2 regions of the Enterobacter sp. RHBSTW-00994 genome follow, and region 1 is predicted to be linked to the other one. Evidence: predicted binding sites of a transcription regulator. Region 1 holds the regulator's gene; the other holds the start of a gene.
What was found. Region 1 encodes sigma-54, which starts transcription at its own class of promoters, with help from an activator protein. Its sites were predicted from a motif close to GTTGGCACANNTTTCGCTNT; they were not measured.
Positions count from the first base shown of each region.

Region 1 (11,373 bases):
GAGTGCCACCAGCATGCCGAGGCTGGTTTCCGCACTGTAAGTCGTCAGAACGAGATAGCCCTGAAGCCCAAGCACCATACCGATAAACAGTCCGGAGACAATGATAATGATCATCGACAGAACGCCGACATTATAAAGCTGCCGCACCAGCAGAGGGGCATGCTTACGGAATTCCGGCTTGCCGACCAGCGCGTTGAATAACATCAATCCAGCGCGCCCGAACGTCCTGATGGTTTTTACGCCACGGTGTCCAAGAGCGGCCAACGCATTTAACAACATGAGTGGCTTAACTCCCTATTCCCAATAAATCGTCACGATAGTCACCCGATGGGTAGCGGAATGGCACAGGGCCATCCGCGATACCGTCCAGGAACTGTCGTACTCGTGGATCGCCATTCTCCTGCAAGGCATGAGCGCTACCGTGCGCGACGATCTTCTGGTCTGCCACAATATACGCGTAATCGGCAATGCTCAGTACTTCCGGCACGTCGTGAGATACCACGACACAGGTAACGCCCAGTGCACTGTTCAGCTCAGAAATGAGCTTCACCAGCACACCCATGGTGATAGGGTCTTGTCCGACGAAAGGTTCGTCAAACATAATTAAATCAGGTTCTAAGGCAATAGCACGCGCCAGTGCGGCACGCCGCGCCATGCCACCAGAAAGCTCTGATGGCATCAATTTAGCTGCACCACGTAAACCTACCGCTTCGAGTTTCATCATTACCGTGCTTTTAAGCAGCTCGGGGGGCAGACGCGTATGCTCACGCAGCGGGTAAGCCACGTTATCAAAGACGTTCATATCGGTGAATAATGCGCCTGACTGAAAGAGCATACTCATACGCTTGCGGACGGTGTAAAGACGCGAGCGCGACATGACCGGGATGTTCTCACCATCAAACAGGATCTCGCCGCTGTCTGGTGGGATCTGCCCACCAATAAGACGCAACAATGTCGTTTTACCGATCCCGGACGGGCCCATAATGGCCGTGATCTTACCACGCGGTACAGTCAGCGATATATCATCAAAGATCAATCGGTTGCCGCGAGAAAAGCTGACGCCACGGACATCGACTAAATTCGCCATAGTTTGGCTCATTTATGGTTCCTTTCTTACTCTACTTCACGTTAAGCACATCGCTTAAATCAGCCCTAATCTCAGCATTTTTACAGAATAATGCCTGGTGAGGTTAGCGAAAGCTGGCATTTGTTTTACTTTTCCGGCGCATAAAGTCAAAATTAGGAATTCGTTACGTCTCAGACTGTATGCAGCGCCAAAGATTCATTCGCTGTGGACCGGCGAGTATACCTGAATAAAGGACTTTTGATGCTTTTAGCAACGGCACTGTTAATAATTGGTTTACTTTTGGTGGTCTACAGTGCTGACCGTTTGGTATTTGCTGCATCGATCCTGTGCCGCCTTCTTGGCGTACCACCCATTATTATTGGATTAACGGTTGTCAGCGTTGGGACATCGCTTCCAGAAATTATCGTCGCTGTCTCAGCCTCGCTACACGGCCAGGTCGATCTTGCTATCGGCACTGCCATTGGCTCCAATATCGTCAATATTTTACTGATTCTTGGCCTGGCGGCATTACTGCACTCATTTCGCGTGCATTCTGATGTCTTGCGCCGTGAATTGCCGCTAATGTTAATCGTAAGTTTACTGGCAGGTTGCGTGCTTTATGACGGAGAGCTGAGCTATGGCGATGGCATCTTTTTGCTGACGCTGGCAGGAATATGGCTTCTGTATAGTGTGAAGATTGCCCGACTTGCGGAAAAACAAGGTGATGACAGCCTGATGCGTGAGCATATTGCCGAGCTACCGCGCGAAGGAACTTTACCTGTCGCGCTGCTTTGGCTTGGCGTTGCGCTCATTATCATGCCGATGGCAACACGTATGGTCGTGGATAACGCGACGGTGCTGGCGAACTATTTCGCCATGAGTGAACTGACGATGGGCCTGACCGTGATTGCCATTGGAACCAGCTTACCTGAACTGGCAACAGCCATTGCTGGCGCACGTAAAGGTGAAGATGATATCGCGATTGGCAATATCATTGGCTCAAACATTTTTAATATTGCGATCGTGACTGGCCTGCCAGCGCTGATATCGCCAGGGCCATTTAATCCACTGGCCTTCTCGCGCGATTACGGCGTGATGTTGCTGGTCAGTGTTATTTTTGCCCTGCTCTGCTGGCGACGAAAACAGCAGATAGGTAAAAGTGCAGGCGCATTGCTTACAGGTGGATTTATCGTATGGATGGCGATGCTGTACTGGCTGTCGCCTCTTCTCTCTGGGTAAACGGAAACGCATTATGTCGCAAATAGAATTGCAGCCGGATTTTGACTTTCAGAAAGCAGGCAAAGAAGTTCTGGAGATTGAACGTGAAGGTCTGGCGCAGTTAGATCAGTACATTAACCATGATTTCAGCCAGGCATGTGAGAAAATGTTCCACTGCTCAGGCAAAGTCGTGGTAATGGGCATGGGCAAATCGGGTCACATTGGCCGCAAGATGGCTGCAACCTTTGCCAGTACAGGCACATCGTCATTCTTTGTACATCCAGGTGAGGCCGCGCACGGTGACCTGGGGATGGTCACACCACAGGATATCGTGATTGCGCTGTCTAATTCCGGTGAGTCCAATGAAATACTGGCATTGATCCCTGTACTGAAACGACTGCAGGTTCCGCTTATCTGCATGACCAGTCGCCCGGAAAGCAGCATGGCCCGTGCCGCCGATATCCACCTGTGCGTCAAAGTCCCCAAAGAGGCATGTCCTCTCGGACTGGCCCCAACCTCCAGCACGACTGCCGCGCTGGTGATGGGTGATGCACTTGCCGTTGCGCTCCTCGAAGCCCGAGGTTTTACACCCGAAGATTTTGCGCTCTCTCATCCCGGCGGGGCGTTGGGACGCAAACTACTGCTTCGGGTAAACGACATTATGCATACAGGCGATGAGATCCCTCACGTCAGTAAAACTGCCTCACTTCGGGATGCATTACTGGAAATCACCCATAAAAATCTCGGTATGACTGTCATCTGTGATGAGCAGATGAAGATTGACGGGATTTTCACTGATGGCGACTTACGCCGTGTGTTCGATATGGGCGTTGATGTCCGGACATTGGGTATCGCCGATGTGATGACCCCCGGCGGAATTCGCGTTCGTCCAGGCACGCTGGCAGTGGATGTTCTCAACCTGATGCAGTCGCGCCACATCACCGCGGTAATGGTTGCCGATGGCGACCAACTGCTGGGTGTGGTACATATGCATGATCTGCTACGCGCTGGCGTAGTGTAATGAAGGATAAGACAATGAGTAATGCGGGTGCATCCCTTGCAACCTGTTATGGCCCGGTGAGTGCCCACATGATGGCGCAGGCGGAAAAGATCCGTCTGCTGATCCTGGATGTCGATGGCGTCCTCTCCGATGGCTTGATTTATATGGGCAATAATGGCGAAGAGCTGAAAGCATTTAATGTTCGTGATGGTTACGGTATTCGCTGCGCGCTCACATCGGGCATCGAAGTTGCTATCATCACCGGACGGAAGGCTAAACTGGTAGAAGACCGCTGTGAAACACTGGGCATTACCCATCTGTATCAGGGACAATCCGATAAGATGGTCGCGTTCAGGGATTTACTGACGAAACTGTCCATCGCGCCAGAACATGTTGCCTACGTCGGCGACGATCTGATCGACTGGCCAGTCATGGCTGAAGTGGGCCTGAGTATCGCGGTCGCGGATGCACATCCGCTGTTGATCCCGCGTGCCGACTACGTTACCCATATCAACGGTGGTCGTGGTGCTGTCCGTGAAGTATGCGATTTACTGCTGCTGGCGCAGGGTAAGCTTGATGAGGCCAAAGGGCAATCGATATGAGTAAAACCAGACGTTGGGTTATCATTCTGCTTTCACTTGTTGCATTGATCCTGATTGGCGTGAACCTTGCTGACCGTGACGATACGCCAACAGAAGTGGTCAACACTAATGATCCAACATATAAAAGCGATCACAGTGACACCGTGGTCTATAGCCCGGAAGGTGCGCTGAACTATCGCCTGATTGCCCAGCATGTTGAATATTTTTCGGAGCAAGGTGTTTCGTGGTTTACCCAGCCGGTAATGACTACCTTTGATACCGATAAAACACCGACATGGTCGATTAAAGCTGACAGAGCAAAATTGACAAATGACCGTATGCTTTATCTGTATGGTCATGTTGAGGTCAATGCCCTGACCGCAGACTCTCAACTGCGCAAAATTACTACGGATAATGCCCAGATCAACCTGGTCACTCAGGATGTCACTTCGCAGGATCTGGTCACATTGTACGGTACAACATTTAATTCCAGCGGTCTGAGAATGCGCGGGAACTTACGCAGCAAAAACGCCGAGCTGATTGAAAAGGTTAGAACCTCCTATGAAATTCAAAACAAACAAACTCAGCCTTAATTTCGTGATTGCCAGCGCACTGCTGGCCGCCAGTCTTCCCGCGCTTGCTGTGACTGGTGATACCGAACAACCGATTCATATTGAATCCGACACTCAGTCGCTTGATATGCAGGGTAACGTCGTCACCTTCACTGGCAACGTCGTCATGACCCAGGGCACAATCAAAATTAATGCCGATAAAGTGGTCGTCACCCGTCCGGGCGGCGAGCAGGGCAAAGAAATTATTGATGGCTATGGCAACCCTGCCACCTTCTATCAAATGCAGGATAACGGTAAGCCAGTAAAAGGCCGCGCCACACATATGCACTATGAGCTGGCGAAAGACCTTGTCATCCTGACAGGTAATGCTTATCTGGAACAACTGGATAGCAATATCACCGGTGACAAAATCACCTATCTGGTGAAAGAGCAGAAGATGCAAGCGTCCAGCGAGAAAGGCAAACGCGTGACAACCGTGCTTGTTCCATCACAGCTGCAGGACAAAGGCCAAAGCCAGGCCCCGGCACAGAAGAAGAGTAACTAATTCGTTATGGCAACATTAACTGCAAAGAACCTCGCCAAAGCCTATAAAGGCCGTCGCGTCGTAGAAGATGTCAGTCTGACCGTAAATTCTGGCGAAATTGTTGGCCTTTTAGGCCCTAACGGTGCAGGTAAAACCACTACATTTTATATGGTGGTGGGCATTGTCCCACGCGATGCAGGCAACATTATCATTGATGATGATGACATTAGCTTGCTGCCACTGCACGCGCGTGCGCGCCGTGGTATTGGCTATCTGCCTCAGGAAGCTTCCATTTTCCGCCGCTTGAGCGTCTTCGATAACCTGATGGCAGTCCTGCAGATCCGCGACGATCTTAGCGCCGAACAACGTCAGGATCGCGCCAACGAGTTGATGGAAGAGTTCCATATCGAACATCTGCGCGATAACCTTGGGCAGGCACTCTCTGGTGGTGAACGTCGCCGTGTCGAGATAGCTCGTGCGCTGGCTGCAAATCCTAAATTTATCCTTCTGGATGAGCCCTTTGCGGGTGTTGACCCCATATCGGTTATCGACATCAAACGCATTATTGAACACCTGCGCGATAGCGGGCTCGGCGTACTTATCACTGACCATAACGTCCGTGAAACGCTGGCTGTCTGCGAACGTGCATATATTGTTAGCCAGGGCCATCTGATTGCTCATGGCACGCCTCAACAGATCCTCGAAGATGAACATGTTAAGCGCGTGTACCTTGGGGAAGACTTCAGACTCTGATAGGGTAGAGGTATTGTCACGCCGAACCGGAGAATAATGCTCTGAACATGAAGCAAGGTTTGCAATTAAGGCTCAGCCAACAACTGGCAATGACGCCACAGCTACAGCAGGCTATTCGCCTGTTGCAACTGTCCACGCTAGAACTTCAGCAAGAACTCCAGCAAGCGCTGGATAGCAACCCATTGCTGGAGCAAACCGATCTTCATGACGAGGTAGAAACCCAGCAGACACAAGATACAGAAGCGCTCGACACCGTTGATGCTCTCGAACAAAAAGAGATGCCGGACGAGCTGCCTCTGGATGCCAGTTGGGATGAAATCTACACCGCAGGAACGCCATCTGGAACGCGCGTGGACTATCAGGACGACGAATTACCTGTCTATCAGGGTGAAACAACCCAGTCGTTGCAAGATTATCTAATGTGGCAAGTCGAGCTGACGCCGTTCTCTGACACCGATCGCGCTATTGCGACGTCCATTGTCGATGCCGTTGATGATACCGGTTATTTAACGGTGACGCTGGACGATATCCTGGAAAGCATCGGCAATGATGAGATTGATCTTGAAGAGATTGAAGCGGTTCTGAAACGTATCCAGCGCTTTGATCCGGTTGGCGTCGCCGCTAAAGATCTGCGCGACTGCCTGTTGATCCAGCTTTCTCAGTTTGCCAGGGAAACACCATGGATTGACGAGGCGCGATTAATCATCAGCGAACACCTGGATCTCCTGGCAAACCATGATTTCCGCACACTGATGCGCGTAACACGCCTGAAAGAAGACGTACTTAAAGAAGCGGTCAACCTGATCCAATCACTGGATCCGCGCCCTGGCCAATCGATCCAGACCAGTGAACCTGAATACGTTATCCCTGATGTGCTGGTCAGAAAACATAATGACCGATGGGTTGTCGAACTGAATTCTGACAGTATTCCTCGCCTGCAAATCAACCAGCAGTATGCTTCGATGTGTACCAGTGTGCGCAACGACTCTGACAATCAATACATTCGTAGCAACCTTCAGGAAGCACGATGGTTGATCAAAAGCCTGGAGAGCCGAAACGATACCCTGCTACGTGTAAGTCGCTGTATCGTTGAGCAACAGCAGGCATTCTTTGAGCAGGGTGAAGAGTTTATGAAACCGATGGTGCTGGCAGATATTGCTCAGGCCGTCGAGATGCATGAATCGACGATTTCCCGTGTGACCACACAAAAGTATCTGCACAGTCCACGCGGTATTTTTGAGCTTAAGTATTTCTTCTCCAGTCATGTGAATACCGAAGGCGGTGGCGAAGCCTCGTCGACGGCGATTCGCGCACTGGTGAAGAAGTTGATCGCCGCGGAAAATCCCGCGAAGCCACTGAGTGACAGTAAGTTAACCACCATGCTGTCCGATCAGGGTATTATGGTGGCACGCCGTACTGTTGCGAAGTATCGAGAGTCTTTATCCATTCCGCCGTCTAACCAGCGTAAACAACTGGTCTGACACAACCGATAAGGAAGACACTATGCAGCTCAACATCACAGGACACAATGTCGAAATTACTGATGCTTTACGCGATTTTGTGAATGCTAAATTCGCGAAACTTGAGCAGTATTTCGAAAGGATAAACCAGGTCTACATTGTGTTAAAAGTGGAGAAAGTGACTCATATCTCGGACGCAACCCTGCATGTTAATGGGGGCGAGCTTCATGCCAGTGCGGAAGGGCAAGACATGTATGCGGCTATCGACGGCTTGATTGACAAGCTTGCGCGACAGCTTAATAAACATAAAGATAAACTAAAACAACACTAATTGTCCGGGCAGTTAACGGGTGCAGGAAGGCCTGTTGTGAAACACAACGGGCCATTTGTACAGTTAGCGCTTAGGTGAAATTATGATGAACAACGATTCCGCTCTCCAACTGAGCAACGTCCTTAACCAGGAATGTACCCGCAGTGGTGTCCACTGCCAGAGCAAAAAACGTGCGCTGGAAATCATCAGTGAACTGGCTGCAAAACAGCTGGGCCTACCACCGCAGGTCGTGTTCGAAGCTATTCTGACCCGTGAAAAAATGGGCAGTACTGGCATCGGCAACGGCATTGCAATTCCTCATGGCAAGCTGGAAGAAGATACCTTGCGTGCCGTCGGTGTTTTTGTACAACTGGAAACACCTATCGCCTTTGACGCCATTGATAACCAGCCGGTCGATCTCCTCTTCGCACTGTTGGTTCCGGCCGATCAGACAAAAACCCATCTGCACACGCTTTCTCTGGTCGCCAAACGCCTGGCAGATAAAACCATTTGCCGCCGACTGCGCTCAGCCCAAAGTGATGAAGAGCTGTATCAAATTATCACTGAAGCAGAAGGCAGTCAGGATGATGCATAACAATGAGATGGCCTTCACATCTGTTGTCCTGAGGAGAACCGGAACATGGTGTTGATGATTGTCAGCGGTCGCTCGGGGTCCGGGAAATCCGTCGCCCTTCGTGCGCTCGAGGATATGGGCTTTTACTGCGTGGATAACCTGCCGGTTGTGCTGCTGCCCGACCTTGCGCGGACGCTTGCAGACAGACAAATCTCTGCTGCCGTCAGTATCGACGTCCGTAACATGCCTGAATCACCTGAAGTCTTTGAGCAGGCAATGAATAGCCTGCCAGAAGCCTTCTCACCGCAACTGCTGTTCCTCGACGCAGATCGGAACACGCTTATCCGTCGTTACAGTGATACACGCCGTTTGCATCCACTTTCCAGTAAAAATCTGTCCCTGGAGAGCGCGATCGACGAAGAGAGCGATCTGCTGGAGCCGCTGCGCTCACGTGCAGATCTGATTGTCGACACATCAGAGATGTCAGTTCATGAACTGGCCGAAATGCTGAGAACGCGTTTGCTGGGTAAACGTGAGCGTGAACTGACGATGGTGTTTGAGTCCTTTGGCTTTAAACATGGTATTCCCATCGATGCGGATTATGTTTTTGATGTGCGCTTCCTGCCTAACCCGCACTGGGACCCTAAATTACGCCCAATGACCGGCCTTGATAAGCCCGTCGCAGCATTCCTCGACAGACACACAGAAGTTCACAATTTTATCTACCAGACGCGAAGCTACCTTGAGCTATGGTTACCTATGCTGGAGACAAACAATCGTAGCTACCTGACAGTGGCGATTGGTTGTACTGGCGGTAAACATCGTTCGGTTTATATTGCCGAGCAACTGGCCGATTACTTCCGTTCACGCGGAAAGAACGTTCAGTCCCGTCATCGCACGCTGGAAAAACGTAAAACATGACTGTAAAACAAACTGTTGAGATCACCAATAAGCTAGGTATGCATGCACGCCCGGCAATGAAGTTGTTTGAACTGATGCAGGGATTTGAAGCAGAGGTTCTGTTGCGTAACGATGAGGGAACAGAAGCAGAAGCCAATAGCGTCATTGCACTACTGATGCTCGATTCTGCGAAAGGTCGACAGATTGAAGTCGAAGCGACCGGCCCGCAGGAAGAAGAAGCTCTGGCTGCCGTCATTGCGTTATTTAATGCCGGGTTCGACGAAGACTGAACTTCTTACCCTCTCCCGCCAGGAGAGGGACATCAATACAGTTTATGCTCCACCATAAAGCTCTCCCCACCCAGTTGCCTCATCTGACGCATTATCCATGCCTGACGGCTGCGTACATATCCTGAAGGTGCATTCACCTTAAAACGGATCGGATTCGGTAGAACGGCGGCAAGTAGCGCCGCCTCGGAGAGTGTCAGCCTGCTGGCAGGTTTATGGAAGTAGCGTTGCGCCGCCGCTTCCACGCCAAATACACCCTCACCAAACTCCGCAATATTCAGGTAGACGGTCAAAATACGCTTTTTGCTCCAGACGGTTTCCATTCCGAGCGTCAAACCCGCTTCCAGTCCTTTTCGTAACCAGCTACGCCCGTCCCACAAAAACAGATTTTTGGCCGTCTGCTGTGACAATGTCGACGCACCTCGAACGCGATTCTCATGACGTTCGTTGTGCGCCAGCGCTTTCTCAATGGCCGCCACGTCAAAACCCCAGTGTTCCGGGAATTTCTGATCTTCTGCTGCAATGACCGCCAGCCCCATCAGCGGTGACATTTCATCCATGCTCACCCAATCAGAGTGCGCAACATAGCTGAAATCGCCCGATACCCATGCACCAAGCTGGCGTTCGATCATCACTGCGGAAAAGGGAACGGGCACAACACTGAATAACGCAATACCGCCCCCCCAGAATACGGCGAGCACCAGGACAATGCGGAGCAGGAGATGTTTTACCCATGCGCTCACTGCAAATTTGCGACTCATTCAGTCAGAACCAGCACTCGATCCACCAGCTTTTCAATACCCGTTGCGGCTTCCACAATATTCTGCGCGAGCATATACGCTGGCGTGGTGACAATCTTGTTATCTTCATCAACAACAATATCGTCAACCGGGCAAGGAACATGCTCGCCCCCCATGTCCTCGATAATTTCAGCCGTATCAATATCCGTTCCAATGGTCAGGCGTAGCGGGAAATCAAAGATTTTAGGTAGCATCGCTGGCGCAATACAGATAAAACCCAGCGGCTTACCGGCACTATGCATCGCCAATGCCAGCGCTTTCAACTCGCTATCAACATGGCATTCACTTCCCTGGGAGGCAAAGGTGCTTAAATTTTTTGCCGCGCCAAAACCGCCTGGCACAATGAGTGCATCCAGTGCAGTCGCATTTGCCTGTGCCAGAGGCTGGATGTTGCCTCGGGCAATGCGCGCCGCTTCAGTCAGAACGTTACGGGTCTCCGGCATCACTTCGCCTGTTAAATGATTGATAACATCTACCTGATTTTTATCCGGAGCAAAACAAATCACTTCTGCGCCATGCCGGGCTAATGCCAGCAACGTTAATACCGATTCATGTATTTCTGCACCGTCGTAAACACCGCATCCACTCAGCACAACACCAATCTTTTTCATCATGACGATCCTTCTTTGCAACCCACTGACGGACATTAATAATTCTGATTAAACCGCTATGCTTCACACATTTCACTGATTCATGTAACAAACCATTTAAGATTTGCTATCTTATCTGCGTGCGGCCTAAATATTCAGGCTGCGTCTATGCGAAAACAACATGATAAATCAGGCGCAGCCACGATTTCCCTGGTGTTGGCGCAGTATTCGCGCACCCCGGTTTATCCGGGGTCATTTTTTTGTATTTTCCACCCACGCTTTGAGCACCGCCACATCGTTTTGCCATTCCTGTTTCATCTCTTCAACCCATTCACCAACGTTATCTTCCCATGCCGGGAGATCGGGAGATTGAATCTGTTGACCCAGTTGCTGCAAGTGGCGTAAACCAATCGAACCGGCTGCACCTTTGATCTTATGACCTTCTTCAACAATCCCTTTCTGATCGCGAGCCGTCAGATTTGACTCCAGCACGCTCAAGTAACCTGGCATCATTTTTTCAAACACAGCCAGTCCATCAGTAATCAGTTTTGGGCCAACCAACTCGATATATTGCTCAAGCATGGCGGTATCCAGTATCGCTTGTGCTTTAGCGCTATCAACAGATGTCATGGTGCTCTCCTCTTCATCACAGGTATCCCAGAACTTCTTAATCATGGCGGTTAATGCAGGGACCGCCAGAGGCTTGCTAAGTACATCGTCCATACCGGCATCAAGGTAC
Region 1 covers NZ_CP056199.1:4,261,916-4,273,288, forward strand. Annotated here, with positions in the region: gene mlaE (lipid asymmetry maintenance ABC transporter permease subunit MlaE) at 1-279, opposite strand, end outside; gene mlaF (phospholipid ABC transporter ATP-binding protein MlaF) at 287-1,099, opposite strand; gene HV346_RS20335 (calcium/sodium antiporter) at 1,328-2,305, shown strand; gene kdsD (arabinose-5-phosphate isomerase KdsD) at 2,319-3,305, shown strand; gene kdsC (3-deoxy-manno-octulosonate-8-phosphatase KdsC) at 3,320-3,886, shown strand; gene lptC (LPS export ABC transporter periplasmic protein LptC) at 3,883-4,458, shown strand; gene lptA (lipopolysaccharide ABC transporter substrate-binding protein LptA) at 4,427-4,981, shown strand; gene lptB (LPS export ABC transporter ATP-binding protein) at 4,988-5,713, shown strand; gene rpoN (RNA polymerase factor sigma-54) at 5,761-7,194, shown strand; gene hpf (ribosome hibernation promoting factor) at 7,217-7,504, shown strand; gene ptsN (PTS IIA-like nitrogen regulatory protein PtsN) at 7,587-8,078, shown strand; gene rapZ (RNase adapter RapZ) at 8,124-8,978, shown strand; gene npr (PTS phosphocarrier protein NPr) at 8,975-9,247, shown strand; gene mtgA (monofunctional biosynthetic peptidoglycan transglycosylase) at 9,280-10,005, opposite strand; gene elbB (isoprenoid biosynthesis glyoxalase ElbB) at 10,002-10,655, opposite strand; gene arcB (aerobic respiration two-component sensor histidine kinase ArcB) at 10,887-11,373, opposite strand, start outside.

Region 2 (11,373 bases), 590 kb from region 1:
ACCACATCGTTTTCCGGTGCGCTGCCGCCGTCAATCACTACCCAGTTCCCCAGGGGATTAGCGGCGCACATCTCCGCCAGCAGTGGACCTGCGCCATCATCACCCATCATGCTGTTGCCGACACACAATAAAACGTCAGTCACGTAATCTCCTCACCATCAGATAGATGGCGCTCTCCTGATGAATATCGTGCAGCATACTGAGGACAATTTTACTCCAGGCCTGCTGCTCGGGGGTTTGCTGGCTGAGTGCTGCATCAAAGGCATTCGCCAGCATCGCAATATGGTTGGCGTCGATAACGATCTCGCCGTACTTCGGTACGCCCTCCATTTTGCGCCGCGCGGTACTGCCCTCTTCCAGTGTGGCGATCCACGCCAGATACTCCGGCCACGGACAACTTAGCGCCGCTTCAAGGCAGTCGATCACCCCCAGGTGATGGCCAATCGCCAGGCTGTAATAGACCACCTGCTGCGCCGCATCCGGCGTGGCATCGTTCTCATCAATAAACTTACGGCTCAGCTGACTGAACACCACCTTTTCACTCATCGGATACGCGCCTCATCCACCACCTGATTCAGGTTTGCCACAATCTCATTCAGCCGCGGATCGTTTTCCGCTTCCAGCCAGCGGGCAACCTGGTGGTCTCCCTGGCCCAGCAAACGCAGATAATCATCCGCAATCTGGCGACCATAGCGGTAGCCTGCCAGTTTGCGCGCCATGCGATCGACCTTCACGCGCAGCGGTTGCACCATGTCCGGATGAAGAATGGTTGCGGGCTGATTGTCGATCTCACCCGGTTCGCGGGCGTGGATTTTTTGCTCCAGCAGGCCGAGCGCCATCGCAAAACCGTACAGCGTGGCCGCAGGTGTTGGCGGGCAACCCGGAATATACACATCCACTGGCACAATTTTGTCCGTCCCGCCCCATACGCAGTAGAGGTCGTGGAAGATACCGCCGCTGTTGCCGCACGCCCCGTAAGAGATACAGATTTTTGGATCGGGCGCAGACTGCCACGCACGTAGCGCAGGCGAACGCATGGCACGGGTTACTGCGCCAGTAAACAACAAAATGTCAGCATGACGCGGTGACGGTACAACTTTGATACCAAAGCGTTCGGCATCAAACAGCGGCGACAGTGTTGCGAAAATCTCAATCTCGCAGCCGTTGCAACCACCGCAGTCCACCCGGTAGACGTAGGCAGAACGTTTGATTTTTTTCAGCAGCGACGCTTTCATGCTGGCGATGGACTCATCCACCGTCATCGGAACAGGGATCCCTCTGTCGTCGCATGGGCCCAGTAAGTTATCCATTAGCTGGCCTCTCTCATATGGCGGGTTAAATCAATACGATCGGATGGCAACAGGCATTTCTGTCGCTTACATTCCGGACAGGTTTCAAAACTCTCCCGGTGATGTTCCGCCCGGATATCCCCGTTGTGTTTCAGCAACGCAATGGCGTAGTCGATCTCTTTTTGGACGGCAAACGGTCTATGGCACTCACGGCAATGACACAGCGCAAATCGCGACTGCTGCAGGAAATCCTCTTTTTTCCAGACCGCCAGTTCGTACGCTTGCGACAATTTAATCGCCGCCGTTGGGCACACCTCTTCGCAGCGACCGCAAAAGATGCAGCGCCCCAGATTGAACTGCCAGGCCAACTCCTGTGTGGCAAGATCCGTTTCGACCGTCAGGGCATTCGACGGACAAGCATTAACGCAGGCCGCGCAGCCGATACACTGCTGCGGGTTGTGTTCAGGTTTGCCGCGAAAGTTTTTATCGACCGGCATCGGTTCCAGCGGGTAACTGCTGGTTACTGCGCCGGTTTTGATCACTTTTTTGATAAAGGTAAACATGACAAATCCCTATTTCAGCGGCGAGTTCTTACGCTCGATGCTGTAGCGTTCAAGCTCTTTATATGGCACGACCTGGCTTTTTTTCTTCCTTACATCCACCACCGTCATACGGTCGGTGCAGGAGTAGCAAGGATCAAGGCTGCCGATAATCAGTGGCGCATCTGAAACCGTGTTGCCACGCAGCATATAGCGCAGCGTCGGCCAGTTGGCGTATGTTGCCGCACGACAACGCCAGCGATACAGCTTCTGGTTGTCACCAGTCATGCTCCAGTGAATGTCGTCTCCGCGTGGCGCTTCGGAAAAACCGAGGGCAAAGCGGCCAGGAATATAGGTAAAGCCTTCCACCATCAGCGGGCCACCAGGCAGATTATCCAGCCCGAAGTCGATCATATTGAGCGCGGTGAAAACTTCGTTAATACGCACTTTCAGACGAGAGATAACATCGCAACCCTGCTCACTATGCACCGTCATCGGCAGCAGGCCGTAACCGACAAACGGGTGATCCGCACGGGTATCACGCGCATGGCCGCTGGCACGCACCATGGGACCAACGTTACTGAAGTCACGGGCGATTTCCGGATCAAGACGGCCAATACCGACGGTACGTTGTTCAATGTTTGGCGTGCTCAGCAGCATATCCACCAAATCCTGCACGTCACGGCGCATCTGTTGTGCCAGCAGGCGAGTCTGGATCATGTCGTCTTTCAGCAGATCGCGGCGAATCCCGCCGATCAGGTTCAGCCCGTAGGTTTTACGCGCCCCGGTCAGGATCTCCGCCATTTTCATGGACGCTTCGCGCACGCGGAAGAACTGCATAAACCCGGAATCAAAACCGACAAAGTGACAGGCCAGCCCCAGATTCAGCAGATGAGAATGCAGACGCTCCACTTCCAGCAGAATCGCGCGGATCATCTGTGCGCGTTCCGGTACGACAATCCCCATCCCGTTTTCCACCGACGTGGTGTAGGCGGTGCTGTGGGCAAAACCACAAATGCCGCATACGCGGTCGGAGAGGAAGGTCACTTCGTTGTAACCCATACGGGTTTCCGCCAGTTTTTCCATACCCCGGTGGACATAGAAAAGACGGTAGTCGGCGTCGATGATGTTTTCACCATCGACAAACAGGCGAAAATGCCCAGGCTCATCAGAGGTCACATGCAGCGGGCCAATCGGCACAACGTTGTTCTTTTTGCTGCCCAGCTCATTGATGAACTCGTAGGTTTCGTTGTCCGTGGTGGGCGCAGGACGTTGACGGTAATCCATACTGTCTTTACGCAGCGGATAAAGTTCGTCCGGCCAGTCATCCGGCAACACCAGGCGACGTTCATCCGGCAGGCCAACCGGAACCAGGCCGTACATATCGCGGACTTCACGTTCCCCCCAGACAGCGGCAGGAACACGTGGCGTGACTGACGGATATTCCGGCTTGTTCGGGTCCACTTCTACGCGTACCGTTACCCAGCACTTCTCGCCCTGCTCCATCGACATGACGTAGTACACCGCGTAATTGCCGCAAAGCTGACGCTCGTCGTTACCAAACAGAACGGACAGCCAGCCACCCTGCTGGTAATAGAGAAACTCTACCACTTCCGGCAGGTAGTTCACTTTCACAGTGAGGGTTATCTGGTCTTTAGTCTGCCAGCTTTCATCCAGCACCACGCCGGGAAAGGCCTGGTGGAGTGCGGCGAGATACTGCTGACCTTTTTTTTCTTCAGACATAAATACTCTCTTAAATCACGCCACCAGCAAGGAGACGAACGCTAAAAATGCAAATCCAAAACCAGCCCAGGTAACCCGTGAGGTGGCCACAAAACGCAGGCGCGCCATGCTGTTTTCAAACAGCGCAATCACCAGCACGCCGATCAGCAGCTTGAGCGCCGCAACCACCACGGCCAGCACCAGACCACTAACGGAGAAATGCGTCATCTGTCCCCACGGGAAGAAAACGCCAACAAACATTTGCAACACCACCAGTTGTTTAAGGCTAATACCCCACTTCAGCACGGCAAAACCGTAGCCGCTGTATTCGGTGAGCGGTCCTTCCTGCAACTCCTGCTCTGCTTCAGCGAGGTCGAACGGTAGTTTTCCCATCTCAATAAAGGTGGCGAAGGCGCAGGCACACAGAGCCAGAATCAGCGGAATGGAACGGGCGACAGGCCAGTGATAAACGGTGTGAGTGATAAAACTGATGTGCGTAGAGCCCGCAACCTGCGCGGCAACCCACAGCCCCAACAGCAGGATTGGCTCAACCAGAACGCCCAACATTGCCTCACGACTGGCTCCGAGCCCGGTAAACGGGCTTCCGGTGTCCAGCCCGGCAATAGCAAAGAAGAAACGGGCGATAGCGAAGAGGTAGATCAGCGTGATCAGATCGCCAAGCACAGGCAACGGAGACCCTACCGTCACCACCGGTAACGCCGTCGCGATGGTTAACATCACGCCAACCATCACAAAAGGGGTCAGGCGGAAGACCCAGCCTGCCGCATCCGGTGCGACGCTCTGACGAGTCAGCAATTTGAAGAGATCGCGATACTCCTGCAGCACACCAGGCCCGCGACGGTTATGCATCCTGGCGCGCGCCACACGGCTCACTCCCGATAGCAATGGCGCAACGGCGAATAACACCAGCGCCTGAAGTAATGCCAGTAACAGACTCATGTCAGGCTCCTCGTGAAATCACAATCACCACCAGTACTGCCAGCTCAATCACGGCCAGACGGCGGAACAACGCAGGTACAGCGGCACTTTGCCAGCCCGGGATCCACCCCACCGGATTAAGCCAGTGACGCAGCTTCAACACAGCGGCAAAGTTCTCTTTAACCGGCATGGCAAAACCATGGGCAGTGATCACCATGGATTGCTCATGTTCGTAACCACAGGCCCAGGCCGCACCGCGCGAACGCGCAGGCAACCGGTCGCGGCGGAAAAAGAGCATCAGCACAAACGGCAGCAACGGGGCAGCAATCAGCAACAGGGCAATCATCGGCTGGGAAACCGTGGTGTGTGCGGTCGTGAGCGGCAGCGGAACCGCCTTGCCAAGCAGCGGGATAAGCCATGGCGCCGCCACGCCGCCAATAATGCAGCACAACGCCAGAGCCACCACACTGGCTGCCATTAGCAACGGTGCGCAGCAGGCATTTTCCGCTTCACGGGTGCGTGGTGCGCCAAGGAACGTCACACCATAGACTTTCGCCATGCACATCACCGCCAGTGCGCCTGTGATCGCCAGGCCAACAGCCAGCAGCGGCCCCAACAGACGCGCGATAAACACGTCACTTTGGCCGAGCGCAAAGAAGGACTGGTAAATCACCCACTCACCGGCAAAGCCATTCAGCGGTGGCAACGCCGCCATCGCCATCAGCCCGACCAGCATACATAAGGCGATCACCGGCATTTTTTTGCCAATACCGCCCAGCTTTTCAATATCGCGATGACCGGTACGGAACCAGACGCTGCCCGCGCCCAGGAACAGGGTGCTTTTAAACAGGCTGTGGTTAATGAGGTGATACAGACCGCCAATAAACCCGGCTGCAATCAGCGCCGGATGATTCAGTGCCAGCCCCGTCACACCCGCCCCGAGACCGAGAAGAATAATGCCGATGTTTTCCAGCGTGTGGTACGCCAGCAGACGCTGGATATTGTGTTCCATTAGCGCGTACAACCCGCCGACAAATGCCGTGACCATTCCCGCCAGCATCAGCACAATACCCCACCACAACGGAGGCTGCCCCCCCACCAGTGAAAACGTCAGGATGCCGAATAACCCAACCTTCATCACTACGGTCGAAAACAGTGCGGCGGCCGGGGCTGAGGCATTGGCATGTGCCTGAGGAACCCAGCCATGGAGCGGGATGATCCCCGCCAGCAGGCCAAAACCGATGACTCCCAACAGCCAGATATCTGCGCCCAATGGCAGCACCTGCGTGCGTTCATGCAGCAGCGTAAATTCAAGCGTGCCATAGCGTTGCCACACCAGCCAGCACGCCAGCGCAAGCAGCAGCGTGCCGAGTCGTCCAAGTGCAAACCACAGCTTGCCGGATACACTACATCCGGTGAGGAACACGCCGCAAAGGGCCATGATCTCCGCCATCACGACCAGCGCGCCCAGGTTACTGGCGGTGACGGCGCAAATCGCGGTCGCCATCAGCAAATTCACCAGCAGGCCGTTCGGTTTGATTTGCGGGTGACGATGCCAGTCAATATTAAACAGGCTGATAAAAAAGCCGCACAGGCCGAAGGTCACCAGCCAGATGGCATTCAGCGGTGAGAGCTGAATCGCATGACGGATCAACGGCAAACTCGCCCCGGTAGATTGCCCCCCCATCAACACAATCGCTCCCGTCGCCGTGGTCATCGCACTGGCGAGTGCGCCACCAATCCCTGCTATCCAGCCGCTCAGGGTTTTACAGAAGGAGAAGACCAGCGCCAAAACAGCCGTCGCAGCAAAGACCATCACCGCGCTACTCATCAAGGTCGTTGCGTTCATTTCGCCCCCTCGTTCTGAGACTGAAACAGCGAAAGATCGCCAAAATCGGAATTGATCGTGAGCTCGCGTTTACGTTTGCTGGTTCGCGCAATATCGCGAATATTGACCAGAATTAGTGCTTTGGTCGGGCAGGTACGCACACAGGCCGGGCCTTGCTCATCGAAGCTGCAGAGATCGCATTTCACTGCGATGGCACGCACGCCGGGAACCCAGTCCAGCAATGTGCTCACACGAGCCGGAGCGGGAGGGGCTGGCGGCGCTTTCGGGGAGTTGGCGTTCGCCGGAATGTGCAGCGGACGGCTGCCGGAAAACTCAATGGCCCCAAACGGACAGGCAATGCCGCACAGTTTGCAGCTTACGCACAGGCTTTCGTTCAGCTGTACAGCACCCTCTACGCGAGTGATCGCATTAACAGGGCAAACACCCGCACACGGGGCATCCTCACAATGGTGGCAGAGCTGCGGGGCAGACTCTTTTTCATTACGCATGACGCGCAGACGCGGCATTGACTGTAACCCGTGCTGACGGTGTGTTTCCGAACACGCCGCCTCACAGGTGTGACAGCCAATACAGACCGTCGAGTCAGCAATTACAAAACGGTTCACCGGGTAATCCTCTGGTGATGGTCATTTTTGACGAAAATCTGTCTTATCGACACTTCTCGACACTCGGAACAAATCAGGCAACGTTGGCTGAAATATTTCCAGCAATCAGCTGTTTCAGGTTTACCGGTAAATCGTGCTCCACCGCGGTATAAAGCCCCTCGTAAACTGGCGCGATTTTCTCCAGATAATGTTCCAGAACCTGCTGACGATCGCGGTTGCTGACGTGACCATCCACCATGCCATCGGCCATCAACTGCGCCTGGGCAATACGTTGTTTTTCACCCTCTTTTGTCTCGACGTAATACTCAATGGTGTGGCTGTTAAAGGTGTCAGCCAGCGAGACATAAACCGTAAAATGCCCGAACAACACAAAGCGCATATCACCTTGTGCGGCACAGCTCATGGCATGATGAAGACGGGCTTTCGACAGGGTGATCCCCTGTACCAGAGAGTTGCAATAGAGATGCCATTGCTCCTGTAACTGCTGATGGCGCTGCGCGATGTAATCCGCTTTCTCGCTAATTTCCCAAATGGTCATACAAGGTGTCCGATTAATGGAGATTGCGGCTATTAAGCAGATTCCATGCCAATTTTTAATATATTGATTTTAAATAATTTTAACCAAATCCAGTCTGTCAAAACAGCGGTGTCGACGTGTCATTTCGACAGCGCCGACACCGTCACGCCTTAACAAAAATCAAGATGGCACTGTTATTGCATTAACGGGGCAATTCATTGAGGAGGCGTCATGCACGAACTCACCCTCTGCCAACGGGCTTTGGAATTAATCGAACAGCAGGCAACCCTGCATAACGCAAAACGTGTTACCGGCGTCTGGCTGAAAGTCGGGGCATTTTCCTGCGTCGAAACCAGTGCCCTGACCTTCTGCTTTGAACTGGTGTGTCGCGACACGCTGGCGGAGGGCTGCCAGCTTCATATTGAAGAACAGCAGGCGGAGTGCTGGTGCGAGCAATGCCAGCAATACGTCACGCTGCTGTCGTCGAAGGTACAACGCTGCCCACAGTGCCAGAGCACCGGGCTTCGCATCGTGGCGGATGACGGGTTGCAGATCCAACGCCTCGAAATCGATCAGGAGTAAATTATGTGTAGCACCTGTGGTTGCGCCGAAGGCAACCTCTATATTGAAGGGGATGAACATCGTCCTCATTCCGCGTTTCGCTCCGCGCCATTTTCTCCCGCCCCCCGCCACTCCGGGGCATTGACGGGCATCACCTTCACACCTAAGCAATCCGATGCCGGCGATCTTCACTACGGTCACGGCGAAGCAGGCACACACGCGCCGGGCATCAGCCAGCGTAAAATGCTGGAAGTTGAAATCAACGTACTTGACAAGAATAACCAGTTGGCGGCCCGTAACCGCGCCCGTTTTGCCACCCGCAAACACCTGGTGCTTAACCTGGTCTCCAGCCCGGGTTCCGGTAAAACCACCCTGTTAACCGAAACACTCAAACGCCTGAACGAGCGTGTTTCCTGCGCGGTGATTGAAGGCGATCAGCAGACGGTAAATGACGCTGCGCGTATTCGCGAGACAGGTACACCTGCCATTCAGGTCAATACCGGGAAAGGCTGCCACCTGGATGCACAGATGATTGCCGACGCCGCCCCGCGTCTGCCGCTGGCAGATAACGGCATTCTGTTTATTGAGAACGTGGGGAACCTGGTGTGTCCGGCCAGCTTTGATCTCGGCGAGCGCCACAAGGTAGCGGTGCTGTCCGTGACTGAAGGAGAAGATAAGCCGCTGAAATACCCGCATATGTTCGCCGCCGCATCGCTGATGCTGCTGAATAAAACCGACCTTCTGCCTTATCTGAATTTCGATGTCGAAAAATGCCTGGCTTACGCCCGCGAAGTGAATCCTGATATTGAGATCCTGCTGGTCTCCGCCACACAGGGTGACGGGATGGACAACTGGCTGAACTGGCTGGAGAACGAACGATGTGCATAGGCGTTCCAGGGCAAATACATTCTATCGACGGTGTTCAGGCCAAAGTGGACGTTTGCGGTGTGCTACGTGATGTCGACCTGACGCTGGTGGGCAGCGACGATGAGACAGGCACACCACGCATCGGCCAGTGGGTGCTGGTGCATGTCGGTTTTGCGATGAGTGTGATAAACGAGGCGGAAGCGCGCGACACGCTGGATGCTCTGCAAAATATGTTCGACGTTGAGCCTGATGTCGGCGCACTTCTCTATGGTGAGGAGCAGTAAGCCATGCGCTACGTCGACGAATATCGCGCACCTGAACAGGTGATGCAGCTCATAGAGCATTTGAAAATACGGGCCACACGGCTGAATTACACTGCCGAAAAACCTCTGCGCATTATGGAAGTGTGCGGCGGACATACCCATGCGATCTTCAAATTTGGCCTTGACCAGTTGCTACCGGAAAACATTGAGTTTATCCACGGGCCTGGCTGCCCGGTGTGCGTCCTGCCCATGGGGCGTATCGACAGTTGTCTGGAGATCGCCAGCCAGCCTGATGTGATTTTCTGCACCTTTGGCGATGCGATGCGCGTCCCGGGAAAAAAGGGATCCCTGCTCCAGGCCAGAGCGCGCGGAGCTGATGTCCGTATTGTCTATTCTCCCGTGGATGCGCTCAGGCTGGCGGTGGAAAATCCTGCCCGAAAAGTGGTGTTTTTCGGCCTGGGTTTTGAAACCACCATGCCCGCAACAGCCATTACGCTGCAACAGGCGAAAGCCCGTAACATTGAAAACTTTTTCTTTTTTTGCCAGCACATTACGCTCATTCCAACACTGCGCAGCCTGCTGGAAGAACCGGGCAATGGCATTGACGCGTTCCTGGCCCCCGGCCATGTCAGTATGGTCATCGGTACAGAGGCCTACGGTTTTATCGCCAAAGACTACAATCGCCCATTAGTCGTTGCTGGTTTCGAACCTCTTGATCTACTGCAAGGCGTAACCATGCTGGTTGAGCAGAAAATAGCAGCCCAGAGTACGGTGGAAAATCAGTACCGCCGTGTTGTTCCCGATGCCGGAAATCGACTCGCGCAACAGGCCATTGCCGACGTCTTTGCCGTTAAAGGCGACAGCGAATGGCGCGGCCTGGGGCTGATTGCCGAATCAGGAGTGCACCTGACGCCTGCGTATCGCTCGTTCGACGCCGAAGCACATTTCCGCCCGCAGCCTCAGCAGGTTTGCGACGATCCTCGCGCCCGCTGTGGCGAAGTGTTAACCGGTAAATGCAAGCCACATCAATGCCCGTTATTTGGCAACACCTGTAACCCGCAAACCGCATTTGGTGCGCTGATGGTCTCTTCAGAAGGCGCATGCGCGGCGTGGTATCAGTATCGTAATCAGGAGTGTGAAGTATGACCACGGTGGAAATGGCGCACGGCAGTGGCGGTCAGGCCATGCAGCAGTTGATTAATCAGCTGTTTATGGAGGCCTTTAATAACCCCTGGCTGGCGGAGCAGGAAGATCAGGCGCGAATTGACCTCGCCTCCCTCACCGCCCAGGGCGACAGACTGGCCTTTTCTACTGACAGTTATGTCATTGATCCGCTGTTTTTCCCTGGCGGTGATATCGGCAAGCTGGCGATCTGCGGTACAGCAAACGATGTGGCCGTCAGCGGCGCGATTCCCCGCTATCTCTCCTGCGGTTTTATCCTGGAAGAGGGACTGCCGATGGAGACACTTACCACGGTTGTCACCAGCATGGCGCGCACCGCCCGTGACGCGGGGATCGCTATTGTGACCGGGGATACCAAGGTGGTACAGCGTGGTGCGGCGGATAAACTGTTTATCAACACTGCCGGGATGGGGGCGATCCCCACAGATATTCACTGGGGCGCTCAGCAACTCTCGGCTGGCGATGTGTTACTGGTCAGCGGAACGCTGGGTTGTCATGGCGCGACGATACTGAACCTGCGTGAAGGGCTTGGGCTTGACGGTGAATTGCGCAGCGACTGTGCGGTACTGACGCCGCTTATCCAGACCTTGCGTACTCTTCCTGGCGTAAAAGCCCTGCGCGATGCCACACGCGGCGGTGTGAATGCCGTGGTGCATGAGTTTGCGGCCAGTTGCGGATACGGTATCGAACTGACCGAACGCGGATTGCCCGTCAAACCTGCCGTTCGTGGATTATGCGAGCTACTTGGACTCGATCCGCTAAACTTTGCTAACGAAGGCAAACTGGTCATCGGTGTGGAACGCCATGCAGCAGAAGCCGTACTGGAACAATTACGGGCTCATCCTTTAGGGAAAGAGGCCGCCATAATCGGTGAGGTGGTTGAGCGCAAAGGGGTGCGCCTGACCGGACTGTACGGCGTAAAACGCACGCTGGATCTCCCACACGCAGAACCGTTACCCCGAATTTGCTAGAACCGCGCCAAAAGCGGTCAGCACACTTTTTTCTCTCTTTTTTGCCAGTTTCTATTGGAATGCACTATG
Region 2 covers NZ_CP056199.1:3,673,399-3,684,771, forward strand. Annotated here, with positions in the region: gene hycI (hydrogenase maturation peptidase HycI) at 1-143, opposite strand, end outside; gene HV346_RS17545 (formate hydrogenlyase maturation HycH family protein) at 136-546, opposite strand; gene HV346_RS17550 (NADH-quinone oxidoreductase subunit B family protein) at 543-1,310, opposite strand; gene HV346_RS17555 (formate hydrogenlyase complex iron-sulfur subunit) at 1,310-1,852, opposite strand; gene HV346_RS17560 (hydrogenase large subunit) at 1,862-3,571, opposite strand; gene HV346_RS17565 (respiratory chain complex I subunit 1 family protein) at 3,587-4,510, opposite strand; gene hycC (formate hydrogenlyase subunit 3) at 4,512-6,338, opposite strand; gene HV346_RS17575 (4Fe-4S dicluster domain-containing protein) at 6,335-6,943, opposite strand; gene hycA (formate hydrogenlyase regulator HycA) at 7,017-7,481, opposite strand; gene hypA (hydrogenase maturation nickel metallochaperone HypA) at 7,692-8,042, shown strand; gene hypB (hydrogenase nickel incorporation protein HypB) at 8,046-8,909, shown strand; gene HV346_RS17595 (HypC/HybG/HupF family hydrogenase formation chaperone) at 8,900-9,172, shown strand; gene hypD (hydrogenase formation protein HypD) at 9,176-10,297, shown strand; gene hypE (hydrogenase expression/formation protein HypE) at 10,294-11,304, shown strand; gene flhA (formate hydrogenlyase transcriptional activator FlhA) at 11,371-11,373, shown strand, end outside.
Region 2: hypA (hydrogenase maturation nickel metallochaperone HypA) is a predicted target of sigma-54. The motif match lies at 7,645-7,664, and genes of this name have one in related genera.